DNA from 4 places in the Pseudomonas sp. MM213 genome. Region 3 is predicted to be linked to each of the others. Evidence: predicted binding sites of a transcription regulator. Region 3 holds the regulator's gene; each other region holds the start of a gene.

Region 1 (5,591 bases), 2.8 Mb from region 3:
CAGCTGGCCGCCACCTATGACGAAGCCGGCCTGGAACTGGTGCCGGCGCGTGAAGTGCCGTACGACTCGCTGGTGATCGCCGTCGGCAGCACCACCAACGATTTCGGCACCCAGGGCGCGGCGCAACATTGCCTGTTCCTCGACACGCGCAAACAGGCCGAGCGCTTCCACCAGCAACTGCTCAACCATTACTTGCGCGCGCACGCCGGGCAGACGGATGTGGTGCAGCGGATCAGCGTGGCCATCGTCGGCGCCGGTGCCACGGGCGTCGAGCTGGCCGCCGAACTGCACAACGCCGCGCACGAACTGGCGGCTTACGGTCTGGACCGGATCAAACCGGAGAACATGCACATCACCTTGATCGAAGCCGGTCCACGGGTGCTGCCAGCATTGCCGGAACGCATTGGCGGGCCTGTGCATAAAACCCTGGAGAAACTCGGGGTCAATGTCATGACCAACGCGGCCGTTAGCGAAGTGACCGCCGACAGCCTGATCACCGCCGACGGCAAAGTGATCAACGCCAGCCTGAAAGTCTGGGCCGCCGGGATTCGTGCGCCGGGTTTCCTCAAGGATATCGACGGTCTGGAAACCAACCGCATCAACCAGCTGCAAGTGCTGCCGACCCTGCAAACCACCCGCGACGAGAACATCTTCGCCTTCGGTGACTGCGCGGCCTGCCCGCAACCGGGCACCGATCGCAATGTGCCGCCGCGCGCCCAGGCGGCACATCAGCAGGCGTCGTTGCTGGCCAAATCGCTGAAGCTGCGGATCGAAAACAAACCGCTGCCTGTATACAAGTACACCGACTACGGCTCGTTGATTTCGCTGTCGCGTTTTTCGGCTGTGGGTAACTTGATGGGCAACCTGACCGGCAGCGTGATGCTCGAGGGTTGGCTGGCGCGGATGTTTTATGTGTCGCTGTACCGCATGCACCAGATGGCGCTGTATGGCGCGTTCCGCACGGCGATGTTGATGCTGGGCAGCAAGATTGGCCGCGGGACTGAGCCGCGCCTGAAACTTCACTGATATACATCCCTTGTGGGAGCGAGCCTGCTCGCGATAGCGGAGTGTCAGTCACCAGATGAGTTGGCTGACACACCGCTTCGCGAGCAGGCTCGCTCCCACATTTGATCTCCACTGATTTGGAGATCCGTGTCTTACTGTACCTCCCCCCGCGATTTTCCCCCTTCGCTTACAAACTCCCCCTTGCGCGACACAGCAGCGATACACCTCGCCCGTTAAATGGCCACATCCGAGCAAGGCACCCGGCCGCGCTTCTCCACCGAGAGGTGCGGCTTTTTTTCGTCTGGCGGTTTTACACCCGAAAACGCTGCACCATCCCCTGCAACGCATTGGCCAGTTTCGACAGCTCGTGGCTGGAGGCACTGGTCTGATCCGCGCCGGTAGCGGAACGCACCGACAGATCACGAATGTTCACCAGATTGCGATCCACCTCCCGGGCCACTTGGGCCTGTTCTTCGGCGGCACTGGCAATCACCAGGTTGCGCTCGTGGATTTCGTGAACCGATGCAGTGATCGTCTGCAACGCATCACCCGCCCGCTTCGCCATCACCAGAGTTTCGGCAGCACGGGAAGCGCTGGCATTCATCGAGTCCAGCGCCAGGCTCGAACCATTGCGCATGCCCTGGACCATTTGTTCGATTTCCTGGGTCGATTGCTGCGTGCGATGCGCCAGTGCACGCACTTCATCGGCCACCACCGCAAAACCGCGCCCGCTTTCACCCGCACGCGCCGCTTCAATCGCAGCGTTGAGCGCCAACAGATTGGTTTGCTCGGCAATGGCCCGAATCACATCCAGCACCTTGCCGATGTCTTGAGACTGATTGGCCAGCGATTGCACCAACTCACCGGTGTGCTGAACATCATTGGCCAGGTCGCTGATGGCACTTGCAGTTTCGCTGACCCGCTCCTGCCCCAGATGCGCCGACTCGCTGGACTGGCGAGTGGCATCGGAGGTCGACACTGCGTTGCGCGCAACTTCTTCGACGGCGGAGGTCATTTCGTTGACCGCCGTGGCGGCTTGTTCAATCTCGTTGTTCTGTTGTTGCAGGCCCTGGGTGCTATCCAGGGTGACGGCGTTCAGCTCATCTGCCGCCGTGGCCAGTTGCGTCGCCGAGCCACTGATGGCTTGCAGGGTTTCCCGCAGGTTCTGCTGCATGGTCGCCAGCGCCTTGAGCAAACGGCTCACTTCGTCGTTGCCATGGGTCGCGATAGGTCGGGTCAAATCGCCCTGCGCCACGCTTTCCGCCGCACTCAGGGCTTCGTTCAGCGGACGGACGATACTGCGAGTCAGCAACATTGCCAGGCCGACTGTCGCCAGCGCCGCGAGTGCGATGAACAGGCTGACGATGGACCGCGAGGTTTCGTAGTGCGCTGCGGATTTCTGGCTTTCAACGGCGACCTGTTTGGCGAACAGTTCCGCCAGGTCATTGAGCTGCTTGCCGGAACCATCGACCACGGTTTTCATGTCGATCAACAGCAGTTTGGTCAGCTCGTCACGGCGACCTTGCTCGGCCAGGGTGAACGACTGGGCAATGCCGGTGCGATAGGCGGCGAAGGTGGTTTTGAACTGGTCGTACAAGGCCTGACCTTCAGCGGTGTCGACCAACTTGTCGTAAGCCGCAATCTTCTCGCTCAGTTCCTTGTCGCGGGTGTCCATCTGGCCGCGGTAGGTTGGAATGTTCTTTGGGTCTTGATCCAGTGCCATACGCAAGGAAATGGTACGGATGCGCAGCATCAGCTCGCGGATCTCATCACCACCACGGATGCTCGGCAGCCATTGCTTCTCCACCGCCACCTCGCTCTCGCGAATGCTCGACATCTGCCCCAGGGCAAATATTCCAAGCAACGCCACCAGCACGGCAATCAAGGCAAAACCCAGCGCAGCACGAGGGGCAATATTCAGCTGACGAAGAAACATAACGAGCGCCTTTCTTGTTGTTGGCCTGAATGGGAGGTCGCGAGTGCGCCCCGACAGCTCGTTATCGGCTAGTTGTACGATGACTTGAAAGGATTCGGCTTTTTCAAAGGCAAAAAAATCCCCGTATCTTTCGATACGAGGATTTTTAATATGGTCGGGGTAAGGGGATTCGAACTCCTGACATCCTGCTCCCAAAGCAGGCGCGCTACCGGACTGCGCTATACCCCGGTAAAAAAAAGGCACCTTTAAAAGGCGCCTTCTGCGAACAGAGCTTTTGGCGTCTGATCTTAAGATTCGATTCCAGCGTTAACTGGTTTCAAAAATGGTGGGTCGTGTGGGATTCGAACCTACGACCAATTGGTTAAAAGCCAACTGCTCTACCAACTGAGCTAACGACCCAAAAATGGTCGGGGTAAGGGGATTCGAACTCCTGACATCCTGCTCCCAAAGCAGGCGCGCTACCGGACTGCGCTATACCCCGGTTTGAAATTGGCTCCGTGACCAGGACTCGAACCTGGGACCCAATGATTAACAGTCATTTGCTCTACCGACTGAGCTATCACGGAACTACATATTTCAATTTACAACGGTGAAGCTTTACTGCGTTCTCTTCGACCCGTTCGCATCGCTGCGTTCGTGTGTCTGAGGCGCGCTATTCTACAATCTTAAGCACCTCTGTCAACCCCCTAAATTGCATTCAAGTTAATGATTTGCAACTTATTTCAGATTCCTGCTTGGGGAGCAGAAACCCTTCCGGGTGACTTACTGCGGGGCGCACTTTACAAGCCTTTTCCTTTGAGTTCAACAACCTGACGAAAAAAAGGCCTCGCAATGCGAGGCCTCTTCAGTTTTGTTGCTAACGCGGATCAGGCGAAGACGATTTCGTCGTTTTCCACCACACCCTTGGCGGTATCGCCGGGCATGAAACGACCCGACAAAATCAGCTGCGCCAGCGGGTTTTCGATCCAGCGCTGAATCGCACGTTTGAGTGGCCGTGCGCCGTACACCGGGTCGTAGCCAACCGCGATCAGCTTGTCCATGGCCTCAGGGCTGAGTTCCAGTTTCAGTTCGCGCTCAGTCAGGCGACTGCGCAGACGACCCAACTGGATCTCGGTGATGCCCGCGATCTGATCCCGCGCCAATGGCTCGAAGATCACCACTTCGTCGACCCGGTTGATGAACTCCGGCCGGAAGTGCGTGGAAATCGCATCCATCACCGCTGCGCGCTGAGCCTCACGATCACCGACCAGTTCCTGGATTTGCACCGAGCCCAGGTTGGAGGTCATGACGATCACGGTGTTCTTGAAATCCACCGTGCGGCCATGGCTGTCGGTCAGGCGGCCATCTTCCAGCACTTGCAGCAATATGTTGAACACATCCGGGTGGGCCTTCTCGACCTCATCCAGCAGGATCACCGAATAAGGCTTGCGACGCACCGCCTCGGTCAGGTAGCCGCCCTCTTCATACCCTACGTAGCCTGGTGGCGCACCGATCAACCGGGCCACGGAATGTTTCTCCATGAACTCGGACATGTCGATCCGCACCATCGCCTCTTCGGTATCAAAGAGGAACTCGGCCAACGCCTTGCACAACTCGGTTTTACCGACACCGGTCGGGCCGAGGAACATGAACGAACCGCTCGGACGATTCGGGTCGGACAAACCGGCCCGCGAACGGCGCACCGCATTGGAAACCGCGATCACCGCTTCGTCCTGACCGATCACACGCTGGTGCAACAGGCCTTCCATCTTCATCAGCTTGTCGCGCTCGCCTTCGAGCATTTTCGACACCGGAATGCCGGTCCACTTCGAGACGACTTCAGCGATTTCTTCCTCGGTCACCTTGCTGCGCAGCAACTGGTTTTCGCTTTTGCCATGCTGGTCGACCATTTGCAGGCTGCGCTCCAGGTCCGGGATCACCCCGTATTGCAGCTCGGCCATGCGGTTCAGGTCGCCTTTACGGCGTGCCGCTTCCAGTTCCTGACGGGACTGTTCGATTTTCTGCTGGATCTGCGCAGAACCCTGGACTTCGGCTTTTTCCGAGTTCCAGATTTCTTCGAGGTCCGAATACTCCCGTTCATGACGAACGATTTCTTCCTGGAGTTTCTCCAGACGCTTGATCGCCGCTTCGTCGCTCTCTTTCTTCAGCGCCTGGGATTCCACCTTCAGCTGAATCAGACGGCGCTCCAGACGGTCCAGCACTTCCGGCTTGGAGTCGATCTCCATGCGGATGCGGCTGGCGGCTTCGTCGATCAGGTCGATGGCCTTGTCCGGCAACTGACGATCGGTAATGTAGCGATGACTGAGCTTGGCCGCAGCGATGATCGCGCCGTCGGTGATCGCCACTTTGTGGTGAACTTCATAACGCTCTTTCAGGCCACGCAGAATGGCGATGGTGTCTTCTTCGCTCGGTTCGTCCACCAACACTTTCTGGAAGCGCCGCTCAAGGGCCGCGTCCTTCTCTATATATTGGCGGTACTCGTTGAGCGTGGTCGCGCCGACGCAGTGCAACTCGCCACGGGCCAACGCAGGTTTGAGCATGTTGCCCGCATCCATCGAGCCTTCGCCTTTACCGGCGCCGACCATGGCGTGCAGTTCGTCGATGAACAGAATGATCTGCCCTTCCTGCTTCGACAGCTCGTTGAGCAGGG
Region 2 (5,591 bases), 1.7 Mb from region 3:
GGTGTGTGAAGACGCAATGAACCGAAAGTTCGAGAAACAAACACACAAACTATCGCATACCCAATTCGCTGGAACGTCGTAAGACGCGTCAGCTCAAGAATTTCTTGACGACCATAGAGCATTGGAACCACCTGATCCCATCCCGAACTCAGCAGTGAAACGATGCATCGCCGATGGTAGTGTGGGGTTTCCCCATGTGAGAGTAGGTCATCGTCAAGATTAAATTCCGAAACCCCAATTGCGAAAGCAGTTGGGGTTTTGTTTTAGTAGAAGTCACCAATTTTGCTGGCACGTTACGGCGTAACGGGCTGGACACAGAATTTCTTGACGACCATAGAGCATTGGAACCACCTGATCCCATCCCGAACTCAGCAGTGAAACGATGCATCGCCGATGGTAGTGTGGGGTTTCCCCATGTGAGAGTAGGTCATCGTCAAGATTAAATTCCGAAACCCCAATTGCGAAAGCAGTTGGGGTTTTGTTTTAGTAGAAGTCACCAATTTTGCTGGCACGTTACGGCGTAACGGGCTGGACACAGAATTTCTTGACGACCATAGAGCATTGGAACCACCTGATCCCATCCCGAACTCAGCAGTGAAACGATGCATCGCCGATGGTAGTGTGGGGTTTCCCCATGTGAGAGTAGGTCATCGTCAAGATTGAATTCCGAAACCCCTGTCTGCTAACGCAGACAGGGGTTTTGTCGTTTCGGGCTCGCTAATATCTCGATTGCCTGCCTAGGAAAAACAAAAAAGCCAGCCCCTGAAAATCAAGGGCTGGCTTTTTTGTATGCCGAGTATTTGGAACTGGTAGCTCACTGTGGCGGTTTTCGATCAGTTGCCCACCTGGCGCACAAATTGATCGAGCACATCGCTCAAACGTCCGGCGGCAACGTTGTAGCGGTGGCTGCTGACTGCCGCTCCAACGTCACCCACCATCGGGTGCGGTAGCGCAGTTGCACGGGCAAGGTCTGCGGAAGGATGGCCAGCAGCTTGTCGGTGTCCTCCAACCGGAAGACACCGGACAGCCGCAAGTCGGCGATATCTGTTGCGCACGTCAGATAACCATGGCGGTAGCGCCCGACCTCCTGCAGGAAATCGCCAAGACGCATGTTGCGGGTGACGATCAGACCGTCGACCCAGGTGCCGACATCCATGGCCTGCGGTGGTGCCAAACGTGCCCGCTGATGATCAATCACATAGTTCTGACCGGCCTGCACCTGAATCGGCATGCCATCAGCAGGCAGTGGTGAATGGATCGCGACCATGCCGCTGGTCACGCTGAGCCGCGTGCAGTCCGCGTCCTGGCGAAGGATGAAACGTGCGGCGACGCCCTCATACACACCGTGGTGACTGTGCACGCGTAGCGGTCGATCCAGTGAAGATCCTTCATCGGCCCCGCCGCACGTCACGATGATTTCGCCACGGGTCAGTTTGATCAGACGCTGGTGCGCGGTGTAGTCCAGATCCACTGAGCTGGCGGTGTTCAGTTCCAGTCGCGTGCCATCCGGCAGCTGGAAACCACGGCGCTCGCCCGTAGCGGTGGCGAAATCCGCGGTCCACTGTTGCCAGCCCGTCAGATCCCTGCCCAGCCATGCTGCCGATCCCATCAACAACGCACCCGACAACAGTTTCAAGGCCTGGCGCCTGCCCAGTCCTTGAGCACTGTTTTCCAGCGTGTTGAAGGCGACGTGGGCACCGGGTACCGCATGCAAATTGTTGCTGAGTTCGGCGTGCAGGGACTGCACCCGTTGCCAGGCCAGTTCGTGTTCCAGATGTTCTGCCCGCCAGACATCGCATTGCTGGCGCAGCCTGGAATTGCTCGCGTTGTTTCGCAAGCGCAGCAGCCAGTGGATGGCTTGTTTGACCACCTGTTGATGAGGTTCGCCACGCCGACCCAGTGCAGGATTATCCACAGGCATCATGTTGGGTACCGCAGCAGGTAGCAGTGATAGAGCGAATCAGCGACATAGCGCTCCACCGAACGTTGAGAGTGAGCCCTTCGGCTGCATTAGCCCGAACGTCACAAATGATAATTAGTCGCATTGTTGTCAAGGGACGGGGAATTTGCAACTGCCGCTCGAACAACCGTCATCACACCAATGCTACTCAAGCGCTCTAGCATGCCGTTCGGCGGGTATCTGACGGAAATACCGGTCATTTCGTACATGCCCCTAAGATTTATCCCGCCTGTGCCGACAGACTGGTGAGACATGCGTGCACCAAAGTAGAGCGGCCTTAGAGCCGCTTGAGCTGTACATGGAATGTTGCAACCCGGAACGCATCCCCACTTTCTGCATAGAAGCCCTATGAAATGAATCTCAAGTTCAGCCATAAAATCCTGTTGGCCGCCTCCGGCGTCGTGGTGCTGGCTTTTGCGTTGTTCACTTTGTACAACGACTATCTGCAGCGAAATACCATTCGGCAAAACCTCGAATCCTCCGTTCAACAAGCCGGCGACCTGACCGCCAGCAGCGTGCAGAACTGGATGAGCGGCCGCGTGCTGGTGCTGGAAAACCTCGCGCAAAACGTCGCTCATCAAGGCGCCAATGCCGATCTGCCGGGGCTGGTTGATCAGCCGGCCTTCACCTCCAACTTCCAGTTCACGTACGTCGGCCAGACTAATGGCGTGTTCACTCAGCGCCCTGACGCGAAGATGCCGGATGGCTACGATCCGCGTCAGCGTCCCTGGTACAAGCAAGCGGTTGTCGCTGACAAAACCATGCTGACCCCGCCTTACATGGCGGCCGTCGGTGGGTTGGTCGTGACCATCGCCATGCCGGTGAAAAAGAATGGCGAGTTGCTTGGCGTGGTCGGCGGTGACCTGAGCCTGGAAACCCTGGTGAAGATCATCAACTCGGTGGACTTCGGCGGCATTGGCCATGCGTTTCTGGTCAGTGCCGACGGCCAGGTGATCGTCAGCCCGGACAAAGACCAGGTCATGAAGAACCTGAAGGACATCTACCCCAACGCCGGCCTGCGCATCGAGAAGGGCAATCAGCAAGTCACCCTGAACAACCAGGAACGCATCCTCTCGTTCACCCCGGTCAACGGTTTGCCGAATGCTGCGTGGTACATCGGTCTGTCGATCGATAAGGACAAGGCCTACGCACCATTGAGCCAATTCCGCACCTCAGCGTTGATCGCGATGTTTATCGCTGTCACCGTCATTGCGGTGCTGCTGACCCTGCTGATCAACGTGCTGATGCGCCCGTTGACCACCATGGGTCGTGCGATGCAGGACATCGCCCAGGGCGAAGGCGACCTGACCCGTCGTCTGTCCGTGGAAAGCAAAGATGAATTCGGCGAACTGGGCGGCTCCTTCAACCAGTTCGTGGAGCGAATTCACGCGTCGATTTCCGAAGTGTCCTCGGCAACCCGGCAGGTCCATGACCTGTCGCAACGGGTGATGGCCTCGTCCAACGCGTCGATCGTCGGTTCCGACGAACAAAGTGCGCGCACCAACAGCGTGGCGGCGGCGATTAACCAGTTGGGCGCCGCCACCCAGGAAATCGCCCGCAACGCCGCCGACGCTTCGCAGCATGCAAGCGGCGCGAGCGAGCAGGCCGATGACGGTCGTCAGGTGGTGGAAAAAACCATTCTGGCCATGACCGAGCTGTCGCAGAAAATCAGCCTGTCGTGCACGCAGATCGAAACCCTGAACGCGAGCACCGACAACATCGGGCACATTCTCGATGTGATCAAAGGCATCTCCCAGCAGACCAACTTGTTGGCGCTCAACGCCGCCATTGAAGCGGCACGCGCCGGTGAAGCCGGTCGTGGTTTTGCGGTGGTGGCGGACGAGGTACGCAACCTGGCGCATCGCACGCAGGAATCGGCCGAGGAGATTCACAAGATGATCACGTCGCTGCAGGTCGGCTCGCGTGAAGCGGTGACCACCATGAACGCCAGTCAGGTCTCCAGCGAAGAGAGCGTTGAAGTGGCGAACCAGGCGGGTCTGCGTCTGGTCAGCGTGACGAAGCGCATTGGCGAAATCGACGGGATGAACCAGTCGGTGGCGGCAGCGACCGAGGAGCAGACGGCGGTGGTGGAAACCCTCAACGTCGACGTTAACCAGATCAATCTGCTGAATCAGCAGAGCGTGGCCAACCTCAATGAAACGCTGAAGGATTGCGATGCATTGTCGTTGCAGGCGAATCGGTTGAAGCAGTTGGTTGATAGCTTCAAGATCTGATTCAGGTCAGATCATCGCGTTATCGTTCTTCGCGAGCAAGCTTCGCTCCTACAGGTTACTCGATACCTTGTAGGAGCGAGGCTTGCCCGCGAAGAGGACTGGCGCCTCACCGAAAAAAGTGTGTCCTACGCAAACAACTTCAACACATTATTCATCGCATCATCGGCAAACCCCTGCACAAAATCCTTGAACCCCGGCAGTGCCTCGGCGCCACCCTGAGCCGGCTCGGCGATGATGGTCCATGTTGCTCGGGACTTGCCTTCACCCAGCACCTCAACCGTCATCGCCGCCCACAAATTGGCCACGCCCAAGGTGTTGTAGATCGTGGTCCAGGTCATGCTCCGCGCCTGGTCATCCCGCGAATTGAGTTGCTCGACCACCAGGTTGCCGTCCTTGAAGAATTTCTTGCGCAGTGATGACACGCCTTCGCCGGTCGTCTCGATGTGCGACAACGCCGGGATGAATTGATCGAAGCCGGCAAAGTTGCCGACCACCGCCCAGACTTTTTCGGCCTGCGCCGGCACGTCCACCGAAGACACGACGAGGCAGCCTTGCGGGTTTTTGATCAGGGTATCGGGTTGCAGGTTTTTCATGGTTTTGCTCCGCTTGAGTGATTCAGATGAAGTTGATTTCTTTGAGGTAGTCGCAACCGCGACGCAGCAGCGCCGGGGATTTTTCCGGGTAGTGCGCGCCCATCTGCCGCACGCCGGCCTGAGCGTTGTCATGGCCGATCATCGAGATGTCGCCGATGTCTTCTTCGAAGCCGTTGAGGTAAAAACCGAGCACGCCGAACAGCGCGTTGTCGCTGTCGACCCGGCCCAATTGCTGCTGCCAGTCGGAGACGCTGACCATGGAGAATTCCCGACCCGCCTCACGGAAGGACGCGACGTAATCGTCCCAACTCAGCGGCTCGGGGTTGTGCAGGTTGAACACCGCTTTTTCCGCTGAATATCGGCTGGCGTGGAAGGCGATGAAACGGGCGAGAAAGTCCACCGGCATCAGGTCGAAATTCAACGCGAATTCCGGCACCTGGCCGAGCTGGATCGAGCCTTTGAGCATCAGCATCAAGCGGTTTTTGTGCGGCTGGCAGACGCCGCTCAGGCTGTTGAAACTGATGTTGCCGGGGCGGTACAGATTGACCCGAACCCCGCGCTCCCGAGCCCTTTCCAGGATCCGTTCACCGACCCACTTGGACAGGTTGTAGCCATTCTTGATGTAGATCGGCGGGGTCTGCGCGGCGGGCAGTTCGAGCACCCGGCCATCAGCGGAAATCGTGCTCGAAGCCGACAGCGTCGAGACGAAATTGAAGATTTTTTTACTGCGTCCTTCGCACAGGCGCAGGCACTCGAAGATAGGCTCGACGTTGTCCCGCGCCAGCGACTCGTAATCCAGCACGT
Region 3 (5,591 bases):
TGAGGTAGTGGTTTATGCAAGTTAAGCGTTTTTTCGCCGCCGATATGCGTCAGGCCATGAAGCTGGTTCGTGATGAGCTGGGCGCTGATGCCGCCATCATTGGCAACCGCCGGATCGCCGGTGGTGTCGAGCTGACGGCCGCTCTGGATTACAAACTGTCGGCGCTGGCCCCGCGTGTTCCGAACATGGAACTCGAGGATGAGCTGCGCAAGACCCAGTCGCGGATCGTCACCGCCCAGGCCGAACTGAGCCTGCGCAGCGATGGCGAGAGCGACAAGTCCACCAATCGCCAGTTGTTCGCCGGCCTGCCGCTGACTGCCGCCGAGCCGCTGATCGAGCCGACCTACGCTGAACCTCGTCGCCCGGCACCGGCCCCTGCGCCTGCCGCGACCGGTGTTGATCCGCGTGCCTTCGACTCGATGCGTTTCGAACTCAACAGCCTGCGCGAACTGATGGAAGTACAACTCGGTTCGCTGGCCTGGAATCAGTTGCAAGGCAGCCGCCCGGCCCAGGCCAACCTTTGGCGCCGCCTGCAACGCATCGGCTTGTCCGGTCCGTTGTCCCGCGATCTGCTGGAACTGATTACCGACATTGATGAGCCTCGTCAGGCCTGGCGCATGTTGCTGGCGCACCTGGCGCGGATGATCGCCACACCGGAAGTCGAGCCACTGGAAGAGGGCGGCGTGATTGCCATGGTCGGCCCCGCCGGCATGGGCAAGACCACCACCCTGGCCAAGCTCGCGGCCCGTTACGTGCTCAAGTACGGTGCGCAGAACATCGCGCTGGTGAGCATGGACAGCTACCGCATCGGTGCCCAGGAACAACTCAAGACCCTCGGCCGGATCCTCAATGTGTCGGTGACGCACGTCGATCCGGGCCAGTCCCTGGTGCAGGCGCTGGATCCTTTGCTGCGCAAGCGCGTGGTGCTGATCGATACCGCGGGCCTTCAGGCCAGCGATCCGGCATTGCGCATGCAGCTCGAAAGCCTGGCCGGTCGTGGCATCAAATCAAAAAATTATCTGGTTCTGGCAACCACCAGCCAAAAACAGGTTCTAACCGCCGCTTATCACAGTTACAAGCGCTGCGGGCTGGCTGGCTGCATCCTGACTAAACTGGATGAGACGGCAAGCTTGGGCGAGGTGTTGAGCCTGGCGATCAGTCATGAATTGCCGGTGGCTTACCTGACTGATGGGCCGCGTATTCCGGATGATCTGCATCTGCCGCGTCGTCATCAGTTGGTCAGTCGCGCCGTTAGCGTGCAAATGCAGGAAGAACCCAGCGAAGAAGCCATGGCTGACATGTTCGCTGATATTTATCACAGCCCGACCAAGCAGGTTGGCTGAGGTATTAATGAACAGTTTTTGTACCTACATCGATGGTCTGCCATGCATTGTTCAGTTGATGAGCGCGCAGCCAGTAATGTGGCCTCCGTCTATGCAAGACAAGGTAAAGAAATAACATGGGCAGCATGCATCCCGTACAGGTGATCGCGGTGACCGGCGGCAAAGGTGGCGTCGGGAAGACTAATGTGTCAGTGAACTTGTCCCTGGCTCTAGCTGAGCTCGGCCGGCGCGTCATGCTGCTGGACGCCGATCTGGGGCTGGCGAATGTCGACGTCCTGTTGGGACTGACACCCAAACGTACCCTGGCCGACGTCATCGAAGGCCGCTGTGAGCTGCGCGACGTATTGTTGCAGGGGCCAGGCGGCATCCGCATCGTCCCGGCCGCGTCCGGCACTCAAAGCATGGTTCATCTGAGTCCGGCCCAGCATGCCGGCCTGATCCAGGCGTTCAGCGATATCGGCGACAACCTCGACGTGCTCGTGATCGACACCGCTGCGGGTATTGGTGACTCGGTAGTCAGTTTTGTTCGCGCCGCGCAAGAAGTCTTGCTGGTGGTCTGCGACGAGCCGACTTCGATCACGGATGCCTACGCCCTGATCAAACTGCTCAACCGCGACTACGGCATGAACCGCTTCCGCGTCCTGGCCAACATGGCCCAGAGCCCGCAGGAAGGCCGCAACCTGTTCGCCAAGTTGACCAAGGTCACGGACCGCTTCCTCGACGTCGCCTTACAATACGTCGGTGCGGTGCCGTACGACGAAAGCGTGCGCAAGGCTGTGCAGAAGCAGCGCGCGGTCTATGAAGCCTTCCCTCGTTCCAAGTGCTCCCTGGCTTTCAAGGCCATCGCACAAAAGGTCGATACCTGGCCGCTGCCTGCCAACCCGCGCGGGCACCTGGAGTTTTTCGTCGAGCGCCTCGTGCAACAAACGGCAGGACCCGTGCTATGACAGCCAGCGGTTACAACCTCTACAAGAAGTCGGCGCGTGACGCGCAGTACGAGCTGATCGAGCGTTACGCGCCACTGGTCAAACGCATTGCTTACCACCTGCTGGCGCGACTGCCAGCCAGTGTCCAGGTCGAAGACCTGATCCAGGCCGGGATGATCGGCCTGCTTGAAGTATCCACCAAATATGACGCCAGCAAAGGCGCGAGTTTCGAGACGTACGCGGGCATCCGGATCCGCGGCGCCATGCTTGATGAAGTGCGCAAAGGGGACTGGGCACCACGTTCGGTCCACCGCAATACCCGCATGGTCAGCGACGCAATTCGCTCGATTGAAGCTAAAACCGGCCGTGACGCTAAAGATCACGAAGTTGCGGCCGAACTCCAATTGAGTCTCGACGATTACTACGGGATTTTGAACGACACCCTGGGCAGCCGCTTGTTCAGTTTCGACGACCTGTTGCAGGACGGCGAACACGAAGGGCTGCATGAGGATGGCGCGAGTGCTCATCTCGAGCCGTCGCGCGATCTGGAAGATGAACGCTTCCAGGCAGCGCTGGCGGACGCGATTGCCAATTTGCCGGAGCGTGAGCGACTGGTGTTGGCGCTGTACTACGACGAAGAGTTGAATCTCAAGGAAATCGGTGAGGTCCTGGGGGTCAGCGAATCTCGGGTCAGCCAGTTACACAGCCAGTGCGCGGCCCGTTTGCGGGGGCGTTTGGGGGAGTGGCGAGCGCGCTGAAGGCAGTGTGGGGACACTGCGAACTTGGCTGGTGTGGTGTTGAACTGCGCCGGTCTCGATCTGTTGTGCTCCAGACAGTCATTGAGTGCTTTGCCGGATTGATTGAAATGGCGCGTCCAGGTGCTGGGCGCGTTTAAGACTGCTTGGAGGTCGAATTGGACAAGAACATGAAAATCCTCATCGTTGATGACTTCTCAACGATGCGGCGGATCATAAAAAACCTGTTGCGTGACCTTGGGTTCACCAACACGGTCGAGGCCGACGATGGCATTACTGCCATTCCGGTTCTCAACAGCGGAAGCATCGACTTTCTGGTAACGGACTGGAACATGCCTGGCATGACCGGTATCGATCTGCTGCGCCACGTGCGCGCCGATGAAAAGCTCAAGCACCTGCCAGTGCTGATGGTGACCGCTGAAGCCAAGCGCGAGCAGATCATCGAAGCGGCCCAGGCCGGCGTAAACGGCTATGTGGTCAAACCCTTCACGGCCCAGGCGTTGAAAGAAAAAATCGAGAAGATTTTCGAACGCATCGGTTGAGAAACTGCGCCACGGGGAAGCTATGGACCAAAACGAATCTTCACAGGGCGATTTTGAATCGACCCTGAAAAAACACGCGGTCGAACTGGTCGAAAGCCTTGAAAAAGGCAAGTTCGGCGACGCTGTGCAACTGATCCATGAGCTCAACCAGACCCGTGACCGCGGCCTGTATCAGGAAGTGGGCAAGCTCACCCGCGAGCTGCACAGTGCGATCGTCAATTTTCAGATTGACCCGCACATGCCGCAAGCCGAGGAAGTGTCCCAGATCACAGATGCCACCGAGCGTCTGGGTTACGTTGTCAAGCTGACAGAGGCCGCAGCCAACCGCACCATGGATCTGGTCGAAAACTCCACGCCGCTGGTCAACAGCCTGAGCGATGAAGCTCAGGCGCTGAGCACGGACTGGGGGCGGTTCATGCGTCGCGAAGTCGGGGCTGAGGAATTTCGTGAACTGGCACGGCGTGTCGATGGTTTCCTGGCACGCAGCAGCGCGGACAACCGCGCGGTGTCGAGCAACCTCAACGACATTCTGCTCGCTCAGGATTACCAGGACCTCACCGGTCAGGTGATCAAGCGTGTGACCCAATTGGTCACCGAAGTTGAAAGCAACCTGCTCAAGCTCGTGCTTATGGCCAGTCAGGTGGACCGCTTTGCGGGCATCGAACATGACCGTGAAGCGATGCTTGCAGAAAAAGATCCGCAAAAACATCTCTCTCAGGGTGAAGGTCCGCAGATTCATGCCGATAAAAGAGAAGACGTTGTGTCCGGTCAGGACGATGTGGACGATTTGTTATCCAGCCTAGGATTTTAGATTTTTTAGCATTTTAGGTTTTTTAGGTTTTTAGACCTTTAGGAGCACCCCCTTAATGAGCTTCGGCGCCGATGAAGAGATCCTTCAGGATTTCCTGGTTGAGGCCGGCGAGATTCTAGAGCAACTGTCCGAACAGCTGGTCGAGCTTGAAAGCCGACCGGATGATGCGGACTTGCTCAATGCAATTTTTCGCGGTTTTCACACTGTAAAAGGGGGCGCCGGCTTCCTCCAGCTCAACGAGCTGGTGGAGTGCTGTCACATCGCCGAGAACGTGTTTGACATCCTGCGCAAGGGTGAACGTCGCGTCGATTCGGAATTGATGGACGTGGTTCTCGAAGCGCTGGACGCGGTGAACGGCATGTTCAGCGAAGTCCGCGAGCGTGGCCCGATAACGGCTGCCACGCCTGAATTGCTTGCAGCCCTGGCCCGTCTGGCCGAGCCGCAAACCGCCGATCAAGCCGCACCTGTGGCTGAAGTGGTGGAAGAGCCGGCTGCCGAAGCCGAATCAGGCGACATCACCGATAACGAATTCGAACAACTGCTGGACTCGCTGAACGCCGTCAAGGCTCAGGCTGAGGCCCCGGCCGCTGCTCCGCTGCCGGCCGGCGATGCCGCGACCAGCGATGAAATCACCGATGCCGAGTTCGAGTCGTTGCTCGATCAGTTGCACGGCAAAGGCCAGTTCGCCGTCGACGCGGTGGCAACACCCGCTGCGCCTGCCGCACCGGCTGCGCCGAAAGCGCCAGGTGACAGTTCCGACATTACTGACGATGAGTTCGAAGCACTGCTCGATCAGCTGCACGGCAAGGGCAACTTTGCCGTCGACGCGCTGGAATCGGCCATTGCCTCGGTACCGACCCCGGCTGCGCCAACCGCAGCAGCGGCTGGCGGCGATCTGATCTCGGATCACGAGTTCGAATCGCTGCTCGACGAATTGCATGGCAAAGGCAAGTTCACTGAAGTCGGCACCGGTTCGGCCGCCTCTTCGGTAGCTACGCCTGTAGCCAAGGCCCCGGCACCTGTCGCCAAGGCGCCCGAGCCAAAAGCCGAAGCAGCGAAGCCTGCTGCCGCCGCTGCACCAAAACCTGCCGCCGCTGCTGCACCGGCGCCTGCCCGTGCAGCGGCCGCGCCGCCTGCGGAAAAACCGGCCAGCGAAGCCGAGACCACCGTGCGGGTCGACACCGCGCGTCTCGACGAAATCATGAACATGGTCG
Region 4 (5,591 bases), 1.7 Mb from region 3:
ACCGCTTTTCACCAGTTCATCCACCATGTGGCGGATCTGCACCATGCTGCGGTTGATCTCCTCCGTCACCGCACTTTGCTGTTCGGCGGCCGTGGCGATCTGAGTGCTGAGGCTATTGATGTGGCTGACGGAACCGGCCATTTCGTCCAGCCCGGTATTGACCCGCGCCGTGGCATCGGCCGCTGACTGGCAGCTGGCCTGGGTGTTTTCCATGGCGCTGACCGACGAACTGACGCCTTGGGTCAGGCGCGTGAGCATCTCGTTGATTTCCGAGGTGCTGGCCTGGGTGCGGGCGGCGAGGGCGCGGACTTCGTCGGCCACCACCGCAAAACCGCGACCTTGCTCACCGGCACGTGCCGCTTCAATGGCCGCGTTAAGGGCCAGCAGGTTGGTCTGGCCGGCGATGGCGCCGATCACCCCGAGGATTTCGGTGATGCGCTGGGCGTCTTGCTGCATGCTTTCGACTTTATGGGTGGCGCTGGCCACTTCGTCGATCAACGCAATCACACTGCTGGACGCTTCGCCCACCACGACCCGCGAACGGTCGGCGTTTTCGTTGGCGCGTTGAGTGAAAGCAGCGGTTTCAGCCGCGTTCTGCGCCACGCTTTCGGCAGTCGAACTCATTTCGGTAATGGCGGTGACGGTCTGATCGGTTTCCGAAGCGTGGCGCACCAGAATCTGGCTGGTATGCGCAGAGGTGCGTTGCAGGTTGTCGAGGCTGGAGGCCATGGCGCCCGTGGCCTGGGTGACTTCGCCGATCATGTTTTGCAGGTAAGCGATGAACGCGTTGACCGAGTGGCCAATGGCGCCCAGCTCGTCTTCGGCACGAATGGTGATGCGTTTGGTCAGGTCGGCGTCACCGGCGGACAGTGCGTCGATATTGGCCTTCAGGGCTTTCATGCGCTGGATCAGTTGGCGGATCGCATAGATTTGCAGCAGCACCAGCAGGATCACCATCGGGATTTGCAGCAGGCTCAGTGTGCTGAGCACATCGTCGCGCTGCGCGGTGATCAGCTTGGTCGGCAGGGCGGTGGCGAGGAACCACGGCGTGCCTTCGATAGGGCGCATGAAGAAGGTGCTGGCTTCGCCTTTGTTGTCGAACTCGACGCGCTGCGCCTGATCACGGTTTTGCAGGCCGGCCTTCACCTGGCTGGCGAAAGGTGAGTTGCCGGCCAGTTCGCTGATGTTCTTCAGTACGATCGGTCCGCTGATGCGCGAGCTGTTGCTGATGATCTTGCCGTCGGCCTCGACGATGAGCATTTCGGCACCGAGGTCTTTTTCCTTGCGCGCCACCAGCTCGTTGAAAAAACCCAGGGTCACGTCGATGGTCGACACGCCGTAGGCGGCGCCGTTTTTCTGGATCGCCATGGCGCAGTTGGTGCGCGGCTCGGCGCTGGCGTCATCTTTATAGGCCGCTGCCCAGGCGCATTGCCCGCGCGGGGTTTGCATGCCGCCCTTGTACCAGCTCTGGTCGTAATAGTTAGGCGCGGCGTCGCTGTTCCAGAAGGTATTGACCGCCAGTTTGCCCGAGGCATCGCGATGCCAGAACGTGCTGAACTTGTTGCGTCCTGCTTCACGCTGGCCGGGCAGGGGCCAGATGCCGCCACCGAAGACTTTCAGTTCGCCGTACTGATCGACCAGCCCCGGCAGGACCGTGTCGATGGCGGCGCTGTCGAGCAGGGGGATGGTCTGGGTGATACTGCGCTGTTGCGCCTGAACCTTGTTCAGTTCGCCCTGGATTTGTTCGGCGACTTCGGCGATGCGATTGAGCGCGACTTGTTCTTCGGTGTGGCGCAGCTTTGGCGCGACCAGTTGGCTGATGCCAACCACGGTGAGAATGGACAGCAGCAGAATGAACAGGACCAGAAACAGCGTGTAGCGAGCCTGAATAGTGCGGAATGCGGGCATGGGGCCGGGTCCTTTTGAGCAGCGATCTTATTGTGGGTATCGGTATGAAACTGGACGCTTCAAAGGGCTATCGGCTGGCTCAAGTCGAGCTTTAGGTACGATCGTGCTAGAACGGAGGGAGGTGACGGACGGCGGGATTGCGCCGGCCCGTTCAGACAATTGAACGGGCCGAACGCAGATTAACGGTCGAGCAACTTCAGGATTTCTTCCGGGTAACGCAAGCCGGCGGTGGCATTCGCCGGGAAGATCGCTTCCAGCGCGTGCAACTCTTCGCGGCCAAGTTTGATTTCCAGCGCTGCCACGTTTTCTTCCAGGTATTTACGCTGTTTGGTCCCGGGGATCGGGATCACGTAATCACCCTGGGCCAGCACCCACGCCAACGCGAGTTGACCCGCCGTCACGCCTTTTTCCGCTGCCAGGTCCTGCACTTGCCGCACCAGCAACAGGTTTTTCGCGAAGTTGTCACCCTGAAAACGCGGGCTGAACCGACGGTAGTCGTCCGCCGCAAAATCGTCCGGGCTTTTCAGTGCGCCCGTCAGAAAGCCCCGACCCAGCGGGCTGTAAGGGACAAAGGCAATGCCCAGTCGCTGGCACGCGGCCAGGCAGCCGTTGTCTTCCTGATCCCGGCTCCATAACGAATATTCGCTTTGCAGCGCGCTGATCGGATGAACCTGGTGCGCCCGCTCCAGCGTTGCGGCCGAGGCCTCGCTCAAGCCCAGGTAACGCACTTTGCCGGCCTTGACCAGTTCGGCCATGGCGCCGACGGTTTCCTCGATGGCCACTTGCGGGTCGATGCGGTGCTGGTAGTACAAGTCGAGGGTTTCGACGCCGAGCCGCTTGAGGGTGCCATCGATAGAGGCGCGTATGTATTCCGGGCGTCCGTCGACCCCTCGGGCGGACGGGTTCGCCGGATCGCGGACGATGCCGAACTTGCTCGCCAGGAACACTTGATCACGCTTGCCGGCGATGGCTTTGCCGATCAGCTCTTCGTTGGTGTGCGGGCCGTACATGTCGGCGGTGTCGAGCAGGTTGATGCCCAGCTCCAGTGCGCGATGCAGGGTGGCCGTGGCTTCCCGGGTGTCCGTGCCGGTGGTGTAGAAATCGGTCATGCCCATGCAGCCCAGACCGATCGCGCTGACCTGCGGACCGTTTTTACCCAATTGACGTGTTTGCATGAAATCAGCTCCCTGTGAATGTGGATCCCATTGTTAACCTCGACAGAATCCAGATAAACCAGCTAAAACTGCTATCACTATTAGTAATTTCTAAATAATCAGCCGGTACGACAGCACAATGGATCGATTCAACGCCATGCGCGTATTCACCCGGATCGTCGAGCTGGGAGGCTTTGCCAAAGCGGCTGACAGCCTGCAATTGCCCCGCGCCTCGGTGACCATTCTGATCAAACAGCTGGAGGCGCATCTGGGCGTGCAGTTGCTGCAACGCACCACGCGGCAGATCAGCCTGACGCTCGACGGCGCGGCCTACTACCCGCGTTGCGTGCGTTTGCTGGCGGATCTGGAGGAAACCGAAGCGGTGTTCTCCGCCGCGCGTCAAAACCCCAAGGGCTTATTGCGCGTGGACATGCCGGCGGGGGTGGGGCGACTGATCGTGATCCCGGCCTTGCCGCAGTTCACGGCCCGTTATCCCTTGATCGAGCTGGAAATCGGTTTGAATGACCGGCCCGTGGACCTGATTCGCGAAGGCGTCGATTGCGTGCTCCGGGGCGGTTCGTCACTGGACGACTCTCTGGTGGCGCGGCCGCTGGTCATGCTGGATCAGGTCACCTGCGCCAGCCCCGGTTATCTGCAACGCCACGGAACGCCGCAGTGTCTGGCCGATCTGGAGGGGCATGAAATGGTGGAGTACGTTTCCAGTCACAGCGGCAAACGTTTTGGGCTGGAGTTTGTGGTCGATGGCCAGATACAACCGATCAATCTGTCCAAACATGTGGCGGTCAACAGTGCCGACGGTTATCTGGCGGCGTGTGAGGCGGGGTATGGATTGGTCCAGACCCCGTACTATCACGTAGCCAGGCAATTGAAGGAGGGCAATCTGGTCGAGGTGCTGAGGGAAGTGCCGCCACCGGGGATGCCGTTGGCGGCGCTCTATCCTCCTCACCGTCAGCTGTCGCGGCGGGTACGGGTGTTTGTCGACTGGATGGTTGAGCTTTGCGCGCAGCCGGGAAATGGCTTTGTCAAAGAGCATTCAGGCCGCTGAAAAATCCTAACGGTGTTGGTAGTAACCCGGTCCGCCACGGCCGTCGTAATGGTGGCCGCCGTGCCATCCGCCGTGGGGGAAAATAATGCAGCCGCTCAGGGAAAGTATGGCCAGCAGGGGAATCAGCAGTGTGATTCGACGGAACATTTCAAAATCCTCATGGTTATCGCCGCTATGAAGCCAAAAGGCTTCATCGGCTGTAACATGAGACCCCGTTTGCAGCGCCCCATCCCCGGAAAACGGTAGTGGCTTGGCATGCATTCGGATACAAACCCGATACATTTTCAGGTTCGCCTTACGTTTTAGCTTTTTGTTTAAGGAAAAGGGCAATGACCCAGTCGCAACGTTTGAAATACTCGATTCTGATCTCCCTGGTGGTGCTGGGGATCATGTTTGGCCTTTCGTATTTGCAGAATGCCGGGGTCATCAGCGAAAAACTGTTCCAGTACATCGCTATTGGCGTGGCGGTGATCGTGGTGGTGATCAATGGCGTGATGCGTCGCAAGGTCAAGCCCTGAGCGACGCACCACGGGCAGGTTATTCGCCGTGCAATGCGGCGAACGCCTGCGGGTGCAAGCTGTAGCTTTTGTCCGGGTTCAGGGTGATCACGCCTTCGCTGCACAAGCGTTTCAACACTTCGCGCACACTGAGAAAGGACAGCGGAATATCCAGGTCCAGCAGGTGACTGTGGACGCCGCGCACACCCAGGCTGCGATCGCTTTCGGCGGCGGTCAGCAAGGCGTCGATGACTTTCAGGCGGATCAGGCTGGTGCGCAGGCCGAAGCTCTTGAGCAGTACCCGGATCCGTTCGTTGCTGTGTCGTTCAGTACGCGGATTGAACAGGCCCGAGCCCATGGAAGTGCCCATTGGCGCAGTGCTACCGTCCGTTGGCAGTTGCGAGTTGTACATGCAAAATCTCCTTTTCAGAGCCTGAACCGGAAAGATGTGTTGGGTGCTCTTACTCAATAAGACGTACGAGCCACCCAAATCATGAAGGATCAGATGTAGAAATTTTGTTGCCATCACGTCAGAAGCTTGTAAACCCCCGCAGAAACGCCCTCCAGCGGCCTAAATTTTTGTCATGGATTTCGTTCCTGTAGGAGCGAGGCTTGCCCGCGAAGAGGGGGGATCAGTCAACACTTATGTTGGCCAGGACTCCTTCTTCGCGGGCAAGCCTCGCTCCTACAAGGGCTATTTGCGTGCATTTGGATCAGGAGCGAGTGTGATTATTACCAGGCAGTTAACCCGATTGAGCCTTGCCGCCGTGTTGGTGGGCTTGAGTCTTGCGGCACACGCGCGCAGCCAGCCGGATGCTTCGGCGACGGCCGATATCCGCCGGACCAGCTTCGGCGTGCCGCATATTCGTGCCGACAACGAACGTGGCCTCGGCTACGGCATCGGCTACGCGTACGCGCAGGACAATCTGTGCCTGCTGGCCAATGAGATCACCACGGTGAACGGCG

The links. The regulator FliA, encoded in region 3, starts transcription of late flagellar genes. The targets are predictions, from matches to a motif close to CTAAAGTTTNNNNNNNNNNNGCCGNTAA.
Region 1: the regulator FliA is predicted to act here: its motif matches at 3,003-3,030, upstream of K5R88_RS16555 (methyl-accepting chemotaxis protein).
Region 2: the regulator FliA is predicted to act here: its motif matches at 2,174-2,201, upstream of K5R88_RS21725 (methyl-accepting chemotaxis protein).
Region 4: the regulator FliA is predicted to act here: its motif matches at 1,976-2,003, upstream of K5R88_RS06210 (methyl-accepting chemotaxis protein).

What each region holds. Positions count from the first base shown of each region.
Region 1 covers NZ_CP081943.1:3,647,768-3,653,358, forward strand. The annotation lists gene K5R88_RS16550 (NAD(P)/FAD-dependent oxidoreductase) at 1-1,026, shown strand, start outside; gene K5R88_RS16555 (methyl-accepting chemotaxis protein) at 1,316-2,941, opposite strand; tRNA gene K5R88_RS16560 (tRNA-Pro) at 3,093-3,169, opposite strand; tRNA gene K5R88_RS16565 (tRNA-Lys) at 3,265-3,340, opposite strand; tRNA gene K5R88_RS16570 (tRNA-Pro) at 3,346-3,422, opposite strand; tRNA gene K5R88_RS16575 (tRNA-Asn) at 3,432-3,507, opposite strand; gene clpB (ATP-dependent chaperone ClpB) at 3,808-5,591, opposite strand, start outside.
Region 2 covers NZ_CP081943.1:4,735,356-4,740,946, forward strand. The annotation lists rRNA gene rrf (5S ribosomal RNA) at 104-219, shown strand; rRNA gene rrf (5S ribosomal RNA) at 324-439, shown strand; rRNA gene rrf (5S ribosomal RNA) at 544-659, shown strand; gene K5R88_RS21720 (FecR domain-containing protein) at 875-1,921, opposite strand; partial or broken gene K5R88_RS31035 (sigma-70 family RNA polymerase sigma factor) at 1,921-2,004, opposite strand; gene K5R88_RS21725 (methyl-accepting chemotaxis protein) at 2,314-4,194, shown strand; gene K5R88_RS21730 (SRPBCC family protein) at 4,320-4,787, opposite strand; gene K5R88_RS21735 (non-ribosomal peptide synthetase) at 4,810-5,591, opposite strand, start outside.
Region 3 covers NZ_CP081943.1:6,437,629-6,443,219, forward strand. The annotation lists gene flhA (flagellar biosynthesis protein FlhA) at 1-3, shown strand, start outside; gene flhF (flagellar biosynthesis protein FlhF) at 15-1,343, shown strand; gene fleN (flagellar synthesis regulator FleN) at 1,460-2,290, shown strand; gene fliA (RNA polymerase sigma factor FliA) at 2,287-3,027, shown strand; gene K5R88_RS29315 (chemotaxis response regulator CheY) at 3,195-3,566, shown strand; gene K5R88_RS29320 (protein phosphatase CheZ) at 3,589-4,377, shown strand; gene K5R88_RS29325 (chemotaxis protein CheA) at 4,433-5,591, shown strand, end outside.
Region 4 covers NZ_CP081943.1:1,391,929-1,397,519, reverse strand. The annotation lists gene K5R88_RS06210 (methyl-accepting chemotaxis protein) at 1-1,908, opposite strand, end outside; gene K5R88_RS06205 (aldo/keto reductase) at 2,088-3,083, opposite strand; gene K5R88_RS06200 (LysR family transcriptional regulator) at 3,202-4,128, shown strand; gene K5R88_RS06195 (hypothetical protein) at 4,135-4,275, opposite strand; gene K5R88_RS06190 (hypothetical protein) at 4,458-4,646, shown strand; gene K5R88_RS06185 (fe2+ zn2+ uptake regulation protein) at 4,666-5,037, opposite strand; gene pvdQ (bifunctional acylase PvdQ) at 5,351-5,591, shown strand, end outside.